DNA from 3 places in the Paenibacillus sp. NPDC055715 genome. Region 3 is predicted to be linked to each of the others. Evidence: riboswitches for the same ligand, from Rfam matches in the RefSeq annotation. Region 3 holds a riboswitch; each other region holds the start of a gene.
The links. Region 3 has a riboswitch for glycine ahead of ACWGOO_RS18930 (alanine/glycine:cation symporter family protein). Riboswitches for the same ligand answer to the same signal wherever they lie in the genome.
Positions count from the first base shown of each region.

Region 1: another riboswitch for glycine. It lies ahead of gcvT (glycine cleavage system aminomethyltransferase GcvT); the one in region 3 lies ahead of ACWGOO_RS18930 (alanine/glycine:cation symporter family protein).
Region 2: another riboswitch for glycine. It lies ahead of sdaAB (L-serine ammonia-lyase, iron-sulfur-dependent subunit beta); the one in region 3 lies ahead of ACWGOO_RS18930 (alanine/glycine:cation symporter family protein).

Region 1 covers NZ_JBSHGA010000015.1:33,235-37,658, reverse strand. Annotated here, with positions in the region: gene gcvPB (aminomethyl-transferring glycine dehydrogenase subunit GcvPB) at 1-271, opposite strand, end outside; gene gcvPA (aminomethyl-transferring glycine dehydrogenase subunit GcvPA) at 268-1,623, opposite strand; gene gcvT (glycine cleavage system aminomethyltransferase GcvT) at 1,751-2,851, opposite strand; glycine riboswitch at 2,933-3,029, opposite strand; glycine riboswitch at 3,030-3,218, opposite strand; gene gcvH (glycine cleavage system protein GcvH) at 3,516-3,911, shown strand.
Region 2 covers NZ_JBSHGA010000019.1:45,450-49,873, reverse strand. Annotated here, with positions in the region: gene sdaAA (L-serine ammonia-lyase, iron-sulfur-dependent, subunit alpha) at 151-1,050, opposite strand; gene sdaAB (L-serine ammonia-lyase, iron-sulfur-dependent subunit beta) at 1,040-1,729, opposite strand; glycine riboswitch at 1,940-2,053, opposite strand; gene ACWGOO_RS20715 (DUF6359 domain-containing protein) at 2,267-3,856, shown strand; gene ACWGOO_RS20710 (ABC transporter ATP-binding protein) at 4,163-4,424, shown strand, end outside.
Region 3 covers NZ_JBSHGA010000014.1:22,720-27,143, forward strand. Annotated here, with positions in the region: gene ACWGOO_RS18910 (response regulator transcription factor) at 1-40, opposite strand, end outside; gene ACWGOO_RS18915 (sugar phosphate nucleotidyltransferase) at 199-1,557, shown strand; gene ACWGOO_RS18920 (thioredoxin family protein) at 1,757-2,272, opposite strand; partial or broken gene ACWGOO_RS18925 (PTS glucose transporter subunit IIA) at 2,387-2,494, opposite strand; glycine riboswitch at 2,576-2,651, shown strand; glycine riboswitch at 2,669-2,763, shown strand; gene ACWGOO_RS18930 (alanine/glycine:cation symporter family protein) at 2,922-4,340, shown strand.

The DNA.
Region 1 (4,424 bases), on a different contig from region 3:
CAAAATTGCGTCGTGACAGGGCGGTATAATGTCGAATAACGTCTATTTCGTATACCTCGGGCAATGCTGCAGGCTCGCTACGCTGTGCATAATCCGGCAAAAGCTCTGCTACCGGACGGCGGGGAACATCGCATTCGGGCAGGGAATAGGCGATCCGGCCCGGTCTACTCAATTCAAAAATGAGCGCCTGATCCTGCTCTTTCATCTGATTTTGATTGGATTCGACTTCTGGATTCGGTATACCCTGATCTTGTCCGGTGGTGTGTGTCATAGCAATCCCCCCAAGGTGTGAACGAATTGATCTATCTCTTCCTTTGTTCGTTGCTCTGTCACGGCAATCAGCATGTGACCTGTATATTCCTCATAATCCCGCCCTAAATCGTAGCCGCCGATAAATCCGGCAGCAAGCAATCCGGCTTGCAGTTTATTCATATCGGTATTCTCAGGTAACCGAAGAGCAAACTCGTTAAAGGTGGGAGCGGTAAAGGAGGCGGTTACGCCCTTCAAGCCCAGTAATTGCTCCAATGCGTAACGGCTTTTGTGCAAGTTTAGCTCGGCTACTTCCGCGATGCCCTGCCTACCCATGACGGACAAATACACAGAGGCAGATAAAGCGAGCAACGCCTGATTGGAGCATATGTTAGAGGTAGCCTTTTCTCGGCGGATATGCTGCTCCCGTGTCTGCAAGGTCAGCACGAAGCCACGTTTGCCGTTGCGATCTGTGGTCTGGCCGACAATGCGTCCGGGGATACGGCGCATATGCGCCTGAGAAACGGCAAAGTAACCGCAGGTCGGGCCGCCGAGGGAGGAGGGGATGCCAAGCGGCTGCGCGTCTCCTACGGCAATATCCGCGCCCTGCTTGCCTGGCGCTTCTAGCAAGCCCAACGCCAGCGGATTGGCGCTGACGACCATAAGACCCTTGTGCGCATGGATCAGGTCAGCGATCGGCTTCAGATTTTCCACGGCCCCCAAAAAATTAGGGCTTTGGACCAAAACAGCCGCCGTCTGATCCGATACGGCTGCCGTTAACGCCTTCACATCAGTTACGCCGTCTGCACAGTCGATCTCCACGATATCCAAATCCAGCCCGCGTGCATAGGCAGCCAACACCTGACGTGACTCCGGATGGACGGTCCGCGATACGATGAGCTGCTTGCGGCGGGTGGCAGCGGCGGCCAATGAGCCCGCTTCTGCCAGCGCAGTCGCTCCATCATACATGCTGGCATTGGCTACAGCCATGCCTGTTAATTCGCATATATACGATTGAAATTCGAAGATGGCTTGCAGCTCGCCCTGACTTACCTCCGGCTGATAGGGGGTGTAGGCTGTATAAAATTCTGAGCGTGAAGTGATATGCTGGATGACGGATGGAATATGATGATCGTAAATCCCTGCGCCGAGAAAGCTGGCGTGCGTGTCAGTATTGGCGTTTTGCCCGGCCAGCCCGAATAAGTGGCGGGTTAAGGCTCTTTCGTCTAGCCGAGAAGAAAGGGGAAGCTCCCCTTCATACCGGATCGCCTCAGGAATATCGCTGAATAAATCTTCGATGGACGATGCGCCGACCACGTGTAGCATTTCGGCTTGATCCTGTTCAGTCATGGGAAGATAGCGATGTTGTTTCATTGGGTCTGGCTCCTTTCAACCAACAAAATCGTAAAAACGTAAACGGTTAACAAATGATTCATAAACGATTGCCAACTGCGCAGCGGTTAGTAACGGATCAAGATCGCTAGTAAGACGAGTATTTAAATCAGCGTGTGCGTTTATAAAAGGGTGCGGCTACCACCTCGGCGCGCAGGCGCTTGCCACGAATCTCGACCTCCAGCGGCGTGGATAGGGAACTGAAACGGCTGTCTACCAGAGCCAAACCCAGATTACGCTTTAAGGTGGGCGACTGGGTTCCCGTTGTGACCTCGCCGATTTGCTGTCCTTCCGCAAAAACGGGGTAATGAGCACGCGGGATGCCGCGGTCGAGCATTTCCAGTCCGATCAGCTTGCGCGGAATGCCTTGTTCTTTCTGACGTTGCAGGGCCTCACTGCCGATAAAATCTCCCTTATTCAGCTTGACGAAGAAGCCTAAACCAGCTTCCAGTGGCGAAATGGTAGCGGACAACTCTTGTCCGTACAGTGGCAGCCGCGCCTCGAAGCGCAGTGTATCCCTGGCTCCAAGTCCGGCGGGAACCAGACCATACGGCTCACCGATGCGAAGCAATCCGTCCCATACTGCCGGTGCATCCGCCGCGGGCACATAAAATTCAAAACCGTCTTCACCCGTGTACCCGGTGCGGGAGACGAGCGCTTTTGCCCCGAACAATTGCACATCCTCATTGAATCGGAAGGATGCCAGATTCGTAATGTCCGTGTCTGTCACGGCTGCGGCAATACGAGCAGCTTCAGGTCCTTGCAATGCCAGAAGTGCTACCGCATCTGATACGTTTTCCAGATGAACGGATGCAGGCGCATGGCGGAGCAGCCAATCCCAATCCTTGTCGATATTGGAGGCATTCACAACGAGCATGTAACGCTCCGACCCTTTACAGTAAACAAGCAGGTCGTCTACTACACCTCCATCCGGGTAACACAGGAGTGAGTATTGGGCCTGACCTGGCTCCAACTGACTGACATCGTTCGTCGTCACTTGTTGCAGAAATGCTTCGGCTTCCTGGCCCTCGACCAAGAATTCACCCATATGTGATGCATCAAACAAACCCGCACGTTGCCGAACGGCCTCATGTTCCTTTTGAATGCCACTGAACTGTACAGGCAGCTCCCAGCCGTCAAAATCAATGCAACGAACCCCCGGCAGCGTGCCGTAGGACGAATACAGCGGCGTTTTTCGCAAGTTAGTCATTTTTTCACTCCTATCCAGTGTGATCGTCTAAACAAAAAAGACAGGCCGAAAAAAAACGTATGGACGGCAGTCCACACACTTTTTTTCAGCTCTGTCCTTGATACCTGAGAGTTGCCCCGGTGTGTACCGGGTTTCCCCTTGGGTGATCCGCCTGTATGGCGAATGCTCTCCAGAGATGCGTCCAGCAGAGGTCCTTTTGCCTGAGAGATTCACCTGCGGTGCAGGTTTACTCCTTCGGCGCTGCCCTTGGATCAGCTATACGTCATCCGGTCCTGCCGGTAACAGCTTGATCCGGCTCGCTTGCTACCTTGTTTTCACAGGCGGCAACAGCTATGCGAGTTTTGGCAGTCTCTCCCTCCACGTTCATCCGCGTTTACAGTTATCGGGTATTTCCAAAAGTACTTGTTATTACCCATTAATACGCAAATTCATTCGAAATGTCAACAAAAATGTCATCAATATCTTTTCAAAAACATTTTATTTATAAATTAGGATATGTAAGCGTTTGTTATATCTTGTCGTATTTTTAATTAGAACGATATATGAAGTAGTGGAAATATTTTTGTTAGTATTATTGACATGATAGTTCTTGTTGTCATAACCTTAACCTGTCACGGATGGGTAGGCGAAACATTTAATCCATAGGGAAGCGAGGCGGAGCAGGATGAGTGAAGTGAAGCAGCAATTTTGGTACACGGAGGAACACGAGTGGGTTCAGCGCATAGAGGATGGAACGGTACGAATCGGTATTACGGACTTTGCACAGCATCAACTGGGCGATATCGTTTTTGTGGAGCTGCCTGGGGAGGGAGCAACGATTGAGCAGGGGACAGAGATTGGTACTATTGAATCGGTAAAGACAGTATCCGACCTGTTCGCTCCGGTGACGGGAACGGTCTTGAAGATGAATGAAGCGCTGGAAAGCACACCTGAGCTGGTGAACGAGTCTCCCTATGAAGAAGGTTGGATGATCGAAGTAAAGATTGGAGAAGATGTAGAGGAAGCACTAAGCAAGCTGCTGTCTGCGGATCAGTACGAGCAGTTGACTGCCAATGAGTAATAATGGGGCAATGTAGGTTGGATAACTGAATAAGGCGGCTTTTGTCCGCTCGGTTTTGTATAAAAATAGTCGCGATGATTGGGCATGGCGGCTATTTTTTTGCTATCTTTGTTGGCAAGCGTAATTACGTGTTTTACTCTTGTTTAGAGGGTGGATTTCGTACATAAATTGTACTTATGACAAGATGGCTTCTCGACTAAATGCTCACGTTACAAAGACGGTATTGGATGATAAGGCTGTCCTGACTTTTTGGCGGTTTTGACATGCATGTGAAGGGATAAAAGGAATTATTTATGGTGCTTGGAGGGCTGCTGCTGTAGCCTGTTCATGATTTTGTCATAAAATGGAGTGTGCGTGTGAAATGAAGGCAGCATCTGGATTTGAAATCATCCGACTTTTCAAGCTTGTCTTATTTTGATAGCCTAGATAGGTGAAGAATTTGCAAAATCCTGGTATACTGACAAGTCGTATACATCATAAATGATGGATGAACAGAGGCTGAAAGCCGATGTA
Region 2 (4,424 bases), on a different contig from region 3:
CTATTTTTGGGGAGGCACATGGATGTGACTTGCAACGGAGTGAAGTGTAAAAAAGAGCAAGCATACGTCCAGGGACGATATGCTTGCTCTTTTCTTATAAGGCGACTGTTTCTCTCCCCATGTGTATTTGGGGTGGCAGTCGCCTAGAAGCTATGACTTATCCTTCTTGGCTGGTATGTTGCGCGTAAGTGATTCGGTTAAACGCTTACCAGTTGGCGTTTGGGCCAGGCCGCCTTTGGCGGTCTCGCGGTGCTTGGATGGCATCGCGCTGCCGACTTCAAGCATCACGTCGATGACTTCGTCAGACGGGATGGCGCTGCGCACACCCGCCAGAGCCATATCCGCGGCGGCAAGCGCGGTCACGGCTCCCAGCCCGTTGCGCACGATGCATGGAATCTCCACGAGTCCGGCGACGGGGTCGCAAATCAAGCCGAGGGTGTTCTTGAGCGCGAGGCCCACTGCATGGATGGCCTGTTCCGGCGTACCGCCGCGCAGCTCGACCATAGCGCCTGCGGCCATCCCGATGGCTGAGCCAATCTCGGCCTGACAGCCTCCCTCCGCACCGGAGATGAAGGAGTTGTTGGCGATGACGTAGCCAATCGCTCCAGCGGCGAACAGTCCGCGCACCATATGCTCGTCATCCCAGCCAAACCGCTCCTGCGCGCTGATGAACACGCCGGGGATGACCCCGCATGAGCCTGCGGTGGGCGTGGCGACAATGCGCCCCATAGACGCATTGACCTCCGATACGGAGAGGGCGTACGCCATAGCGAGCGCCGAGGCGTCGCCAGAGCAGGTTTCTCCTGCGCGCAAATATTCCGCCAGACGTTTGCCGTCGCCGCCCGTCAATCCGCTGCGGGATACAGTGTCCTGTGTTTGTCCCCGATGAACGGCCTCCTTCATGACTTCATAATAATCAGACATTTGGCGGAAGACTTCTTCCTCCGGTGTGTTCGTCTCTTGTACCTGTTCCTTGATCATCAGCCGGCCCATCGTAGTGGATTCCTCGGCGCACAAGGCACCTAATTCATGCAGATGGTTAAACCGCATCGGATTCAGCTCCTTTTTTTAAATTAATTATTTTGATTTCGTACATATGAGGCAATGCCCGTAATTCGGCAATTAATTCAGCCGGAGCGGGGCTATCGGTTTCAATGGCAGTGAGCGCTTCGCCATCCCGGCCTTTGCGATCTACGTGCATATAGGCAATGTTAATGTGAGCCGCGCCCAGCGCCGAAGTCACCATGCCTAATGTTCCGGGCTTATCCGAGTGAAGAAGCACCAATGTAGGCAGCTCTCCGGTTAGATTGACCCGGAATTCGTTAAGCTGCTGGACATGAATGTTTCCACCGCCGATGGAGGAGCCTAGCAGCGTGCGCTGGTCTTCGCCCTTCCATAGCTCGAAGCGGACCGTGTTCGGATGGGGGGCAGGTAGTCTGCTGACGGCGAACTCTAGTTCCATCCCGGCTTGCTCTGCACATTGCTCGGCATCCGGGATCCGGTGGTCGTCTGTATCGTAATTCAGCAGTCCGGCAATGAGTGCCAGGTCTGTGCCGTGTCCCTTGTACGTATCGGCAAATGAGCCATACAGCGTCATGCGGGCACGGTCAGGTTGCGCACCGAGCCAGTGCCGGGCAACGCGTGCGAGCCGCACCGCGCCTGCAGTATGCGAGCTGGAGGGTCCGGTCATAGCCGGACCGATAATGGAAAATACATCTTTGAAACGCATGGTGTGGCCCCCTGTATGTTTGAATACCATAGTATATGGTGATGCCGTGCCTTTGCGCGGGTGTGACGGTTTCTAATGCTGACGCAGCATGTGAGCGCAAAAAAGGACAGGATAAGGAAATCTCCCTTATCTCTGTCCTCGTTACCTGAGAGTTTTGTGCGGTGTAATACCGCCTTACCCCTTGGGTGGCTTGCGCTCTCTCCAGAGTTGCGTCAGATGACGATACATGGACCTGAGAGATTATCCGCCAGCCGGGTGCTAGCGTCTTGCTCCTTCGGTGCCGCCGGGGTGTGCTTCCCAGACAGACTCTCCCGTCATCTTCATTCGCGTATACCGTTCAACATTCCCTCCTAAGCGTAATGTATGCCATGCCCGGTGTCAATCACAGGCTGGGATTTTATATAATCAGGTACCTTCTCGAAAAAAATTATTAAACTTTACACAATTATGGATGAAATCAGGAAGGAATTAGAAGACTGATAGCTAATCTGATAGAGAACAAACTAATTTATGGAATAATGGGAGGGGCGTTTACGTATGGTAAAAGGTTTCTGGTTCACAGGTTCACGCTTGAAAGGAATGCTGCATCTGGCGGCAATCGTATCGCTGCTAGTAGGGATCTTCGTTCCATTCGGTCAGGTCAAGGCAGAAGGCGCATTGACGGTAGCGGAAGCGCTTCAGCGCCAAAGCAGTGGAAGTACGGTGACGGTAGAAGGCTACGTCGTCGGACATGCCGCCGGATCGAAAACGGCTAATTTCTCTGCACCGTTTGAAAATGATTTTAACGTACTGATTGCGGATCAGGCGAGTGAACGCAATACGTCTAAACTGTTAAATGTACAACTGACATCCGCGTATAGAGGACCATTTGGGCTGTCAGGCCATCCTGAGCTGATCGGCAGTAAAATTCGTGTGACGGGTGCGCTTGGTGCCTATAACAATTTTGGCGGAGTGAAAAGCCCAAGCGCTGTGGAACTGGTAAGCGGAAGCGAGCCTGGGAATCCCGGTAATCCTGGTACCCCGGGTCAACCTGGTACGACATTGCCGGATGGAAAAGGCAAAAAAGTGCTGTTCGATAATACGCACGCGCAGACTGCCGGAGCGGCGGATTGGGTTATAGATGGCGCCTTTTCCGATTTTGCGGGCGGACTGCGTAATGCAGGTTTTACGGTGGACCCGTTGAACCGTTCCATCCCTTTTACCTATGGAGAGCAGGCTATAACGTACGACAAGCTGCGTCCATACGATGTGTTCATCATTGGTGAAGCCAATGTTGCCTTTAAGGCATCCGAGCAGGCTGCTCTGGTACAATATGTGAAGAATGGAGGCAGCATTTTCTTCATTTCTGACCACTATAACGCTGACCGGAACAAAAACCGTTGGGATTCCTCCGAGGTTATGAACGGCTACCGCCGTGGAGCCTATTCCAATCCGGCCAAAGGCATGACTACAGAAGAAGCTGCATCACCGGCTATGCAGGGATTAACCAGTTCCGACTGGCTGGCGACGAACTTTGGCGTTCGTTTCCGCTACAATGCACTTGGTGACGTGAATGCTACGGATATCGTAGCGGCAGATCAATCCTTCGGCATTACGAAAGGTGTACGTTCGATTGCGATGCATGCTGGTTCTACACTGGCGATTATTGACCCGACCAAGGCTAAAGGAATCGCTTATATCCCTACAGGCACGAAAAAATGGGGCAATGCCGTGGACCAGGGTGTCTATAACGACGGGGGCCGTGCTGAGGGTCCTTATGCTGCTGTAGCCAAGGTAGGTCAGGGCAAGGCAGCGTTTATCGGTGATTCTTCGCCAGTTGAGGATGCCACACCGAAATATGTACGTGAGGAAAACGGACAGTCGAAGAAGACGTACGATGGCTTCAAGGAAGTGGACGATTCCACCTTCCTGGTACAGACGGTCCAATGGCTCGCATGGAAGCAGGACTATACGAAGCTGTCCGATGTGGCGGGTCTGACGCTGGACCAGCCAACACAGTTGCTGCCGTTCGAGGAGCCTGCGGCTTCCACGGAACCGCAGCCTGAGCCTTGGGCTGCTCCGGCAGCGGGCTACAAATGGTACGATCCAAGAACGTTCAAATCCGGCTCCTATGGAGCGGCTTCGTAACTAACGAAGAGAGTACAGTTGGAGCTTGACCAGCCAGCCGCTTGATCCCTTTAAGGGGGTCAGGCGGCTTTTTTTGTGCTGAAAATTAACCTGAGGTTGGTTATTTTATTACATTTTGCTCCAGAAAGGTCGCGCTGCTGCTGAATTATTGGTTTTATAAATGATTTTGATAGTCTATTTTTAATTGATATATCCATATACTGGTGATAGGATGAATTCGAATTATTCCGACTGAATCAGTGTGTAATGTTTATGAGAGGTTTAACATCAAACGTGGCATGCATAAGCAGGACAAGGCCATGGAGAATGGAGGAAGCACACATATTGAGTATCGAGTCGGTGTTGGAGATCAAAGGGTTAACGGTATCTTTTCGCATTAAGGATCAATATTATCCCGCAGTTGACCATCTGGATTTGACGGTCAACCCCAATGAGGTGCTGGCTGTGGTCGGAGAGTCCGGCTGCGGCAAAAGCGCGCTGGCGCTTTCAATAGCACAACTGCATGATCTGGAGCGTACCCGCGTAGAGGGACAGATTCTTTTTAAAGGCAAGGATCTGAATCGTCTCT
Region 3 (4,424 bases):
AACTTCTTTGTTCTTCAATGATGAGTATTTTTATAGGCATAACTGACATCTCCTGTATGGACAAAGATACAATAAACATTGCATAATCATGTATTTGTCGTGATAATACATACTTATGTATTCGGCAAAAATACGAAAAACAAATAGTCCTATATATAAAAAATATTAATTTAGAGGAAGAAGGTTGCTTCTTTGCGAATGATTTTATTATCCGGAGGATCGGGTAAACGTCTTTGGCCCTTATCCAATGTGAACCGTCCCAAGCAGTTTCTTTCAATTCTGCGTCATGATGAACGGCCCGAAAGTATGCTGCAACGGATATGGCGACAAATAGATGAAGCGAATTTGACGGATGAGGCCTATTTTTCAACAAGTGGGGCTCAGGCCGAGCTGATTCGGGGGCAAATTGGCGAAGATGCTGTGGTCATAGAGGAACCGACTCAGCGGGATACCTTTCCAGCCATTTCACTGGCTACAGCCTACTTGCATGATGTTGCAGGTGCCTCACGCGATGAAATCGTAGGCGTCATGCCGGTGGATGGATATGCGGGAGATGAATTTTTTGAGCATCTGCGCAGACTTCCTTCTATATTAGAGCAGTCGGGGAGTGATATCGCACTGATGGGAGCGGCTCCGACCGAGCCCTCAGATAAGTACGGGTACATTGTGCCTTCGTCATCTCCTTCGCTTGACCAGCCATTTTATAGAGTTAGCTCATTTGTAGAAAAGCCGGATCTCGTCCGTTCGAAAGCGTTGATCCGTGAAGGAGCCTTATGGAATTGCGGAGTGTTTGCTTTCAGACTTGGTTTTTTGTTGGACATACTGGAGCAAAAGGGTTTACCAGCAGACTATGAATCTCTTTCGATAAATTATGCAGACTTACCCAAAACTAGCTTCGATATTGCGGTAGTAGAGCAGACACGTAAGCTCTCCGTGCTTCCATACCATGGAGAGTGGAGGGATTTGGGGACCTGGGATTCGTTGGTACGGGAAATGAGTTCGAAGCTGAGCGGTCCTGGCTATATTTCAGAAGCTTCACATGATTCGCATATTATCAATGAACTGGAAATTCCGGTTAGCATCTGGAATGTTCCAGGTATTATTGTCGTTGCTGGGCCTGATGGCGTGCTGGTCACGGATCGACAATCTTCTACAGGCATTAAGGATATGGTGGCGGAAATTGAAATCGGCCCGCGTTTTGAAGAGCGCTTCTGGGGGAAACAAACTGTATTATCCCATCAACAAGCGGCAAGTGGATTACAGACAGTTACCAAACGTGTTGTCATTTCGGCTGGAAGATTTATCAGCTATCATGAGCATCAGTTCCGTAAAGAAGTTTGGACCATTGTCTCAGGAATCGGAAGCGTCTGTATCAATGGCGTAACACAGACGGTCAGCCCCGGTGAGGTCATCGTCGTAGAACCCGGTGCAAAGCATTTTATAGGAGCAGTAGAGGGGGATTTGGAATTCATCGAGTCACAAATCGGACATATCGTATCGGAAACGGATATTAGCCGATATGAATTTCCCGATCCGCTTGACACTCATACCCTATGAAGTACCTACAGTATAGGGCTCGGATGTAGATGAACGAGGCTATCAGAAGGTAGTGATGAAGGAGTAGGAACTATTTTTTAATAGTGGATAATTTATATTTATTTACTTAACAAAGGTATTCATGCGTTGAACGCGTGAATACCTTTTTTCCGCATAAACAGCTTGTACGTGTACCGTAATGCATAGCGTAGCAAGAGGCTTATAGAATAAGCTTCTTGGAAATCAGCCACTCTTTTACGACATCCGTACTGAGGTCTCTTTCAGGCGTCCATTCTATTTTATCAACTAGCTTGCCCTGTCTGAATTCTGCAATAGTGGGGGTGTATTTAACGTTGTAATCCGCTTTGAATTGATTCCATTGGGGCTTGTCCTCATGAATTTTATGTACGTTGAAAAAAGTAATTTTGGAGTCCAGATGATACTGTTCAATCATCTTGTTAAAGTTAGGCTCAAAACGGTTGCAGTCACCACAGCTGGGTCTGCCGACATAGACAAACACACTTTGATCCTGCTGAATTAAATTCTTAAAACCATCAAACGTAACTGCATTCAAGTGGTCATATATTTCGGGATAATTGCTTTTGCTCGCTTGAATCTCTTTGTCTTTCTGCTGAACAACCTGCTCCAGATCCTGAAACTTGAACACAGCCGAAATAGCGATAGCAATGACGAGCAGCGCAATCACACTTAAACCGATGATATATCCTTTTTTCACGGAAATCCCCCTTTATTTAACAACCCTATACATATCATAAATGATATTTCCATTTTTCGCTGTAATACTTGTCTCACTATGTACGAAAAAGAAGCTCTCCATCTGGAAAGCTTTCGGCGTAGCCGTTGTAAAGCCTGCGGCTTTAATTTGCTCGATATCAAATTCCAGCAACAGTTGCCCTTGCTTAACCATATCGCCTTCTTTTACGTGCTTTTCAAAAAAAAACGAAACGACTTCACAAATTTTTCACTTGTAAAAAGCTGAAATTTTTTTGTATAATAAAAAACAATTTCATATGTCTGGTTGATGTTTGCGGGAGATGGAACGTAAGTTCCGACCGAAGGGGCAAAACTCTCAGGTGCTTGGCTGATTACAGCAACAAGTGGGACCGTAAACGGACAGAACTCTGGAGAGACCCTTAATTGGGCGCCGAAGGTGCACCGCAGATATCATCTGCTTAAACTCTCAGGCAAAAGGACAGAGACGCGAATAACCTGTGACAGGGGATGCCCTAGGCTTTTTTATGAGCTGTTAGTGGCTGATCCTGCACAAGATGGTTGTATTTTTTCGTGCCTTTAACCTCTCCAGGAGTCGAATCAGCGGATTTGACTCTTTTTTGTTTATTAATATGCTGGAGGAGCGGGTTGAAATGAATTTGGTACATGTGCTAGAAACGATTAGCAGTTGGATATGGGGTGCTCCTCTGATCATTCTCGTCATGGGAACAGGTCTATGGCTGACCATACGTTTGAAAATGTTGCAGGTCTTCCGCCTTCCCCTGGCGATCAAGCTGATCGGCAAGGCCCCGAATGAAGGCAGCGGGGATGTCAGCAGTTTTGCGGCCCTGAGTACGGCGCTGGCGGCCACAGTAGGTACAGGAAGCATTGTCGGCGTCGCGACAGCGATAAAACTGGGCGGACCGGGTGCCTTGTTCTGGATGGTTGTTGCAGCCTTTTTCGGGATGGCGACGAAATATGCCGAAGGTGTGCTTGCGGTAAAATACCGGGTGAAGGATCGGAATGGACAATTTTCCGGCGGCCCGATGTATTATATTGAAAAAGGGCTTGGACGCCGCTTTAAACCGCTGGCGATGCTGTTCGCTTTTTCCGGAATGCTGGTGGCGCTGTTCGGGATTGGAACATTTCCGCAGGTCAAAGCGATTGTATCCTCGACCGAAAACAGCTTTGGTGTTCCGCCGATTGTAACGGCATTGATCATTGCTACCCTTACGGGACTCGTTACCATTGGAGGGCTCAAGAGCATTGCCAAGGTATCAACAAAAGTCGTTCCCTTCAAAACAGGCTTGTACGTGCTGATCTGTATGATCGTACTGATTCGGTTCGCCGATCAGATTCCTGCCGCACTCGCGCTTGTGCTGCATTCGGCATTTTCTACGACGTCTGCGACGGGTGGATTTGCCGGGGCTACAATTATGCTGGCGATGCGCAGCGGGGTAGCGAGAGGAATTTTTGCTAATGAGGCCGGATTGGGAAGCGCACCGATTGCAGCCGCAGCCGCCAAAACCAAATGGCCTGCGGAGCAGGGGTTGATTTCCATGACAGGCGTCTTTATAGATACGATGATTATTTGTGTGATGACCGGGTTGACGCTGCTGGTTAGCGGCGTATGGAGCGGTCCTACTGATGCGGGCTTGATGACGCAGCAAGCTTTCTCGAGCGCATTCCCGCTGGGTGCGGAACTGCTCACAATCATTCTGATTATGTTCGCGTTCACCACGATGCTTGGCTGGAACTACTATGGAGAACGCTGTGTTGAATACTTACTGGGTGTCAAATGGATTAAGCCGTATCGTTATCTGTTCATTGCGTTGGTTGCCGGCGGCGCGTTTATTAAGCTGGATGCGATCTGGTTGCTGGCAGATATCTTTAACGCCATGATGGCCTTCCCGAACTTGATTGCACTGCTCGGCTTGTCAGGAATTGTCGTTGCTGAAACCCGTACCTATATGGATTCCTTGTATCCTGACAAGAAAAAAGGAATACTTGCAGGTGCCAGTGCAGGTGCAGCCATAGAAATAGAAGAAAAAGGACAAACGGTCAGCTCATAAAGTCCGAGATATTCGGATTTAAGAATATTGAATCTGCAAGATCATTTGCAAGGATAACGAAAGGGAGTGTCCCTCAGCCATTAC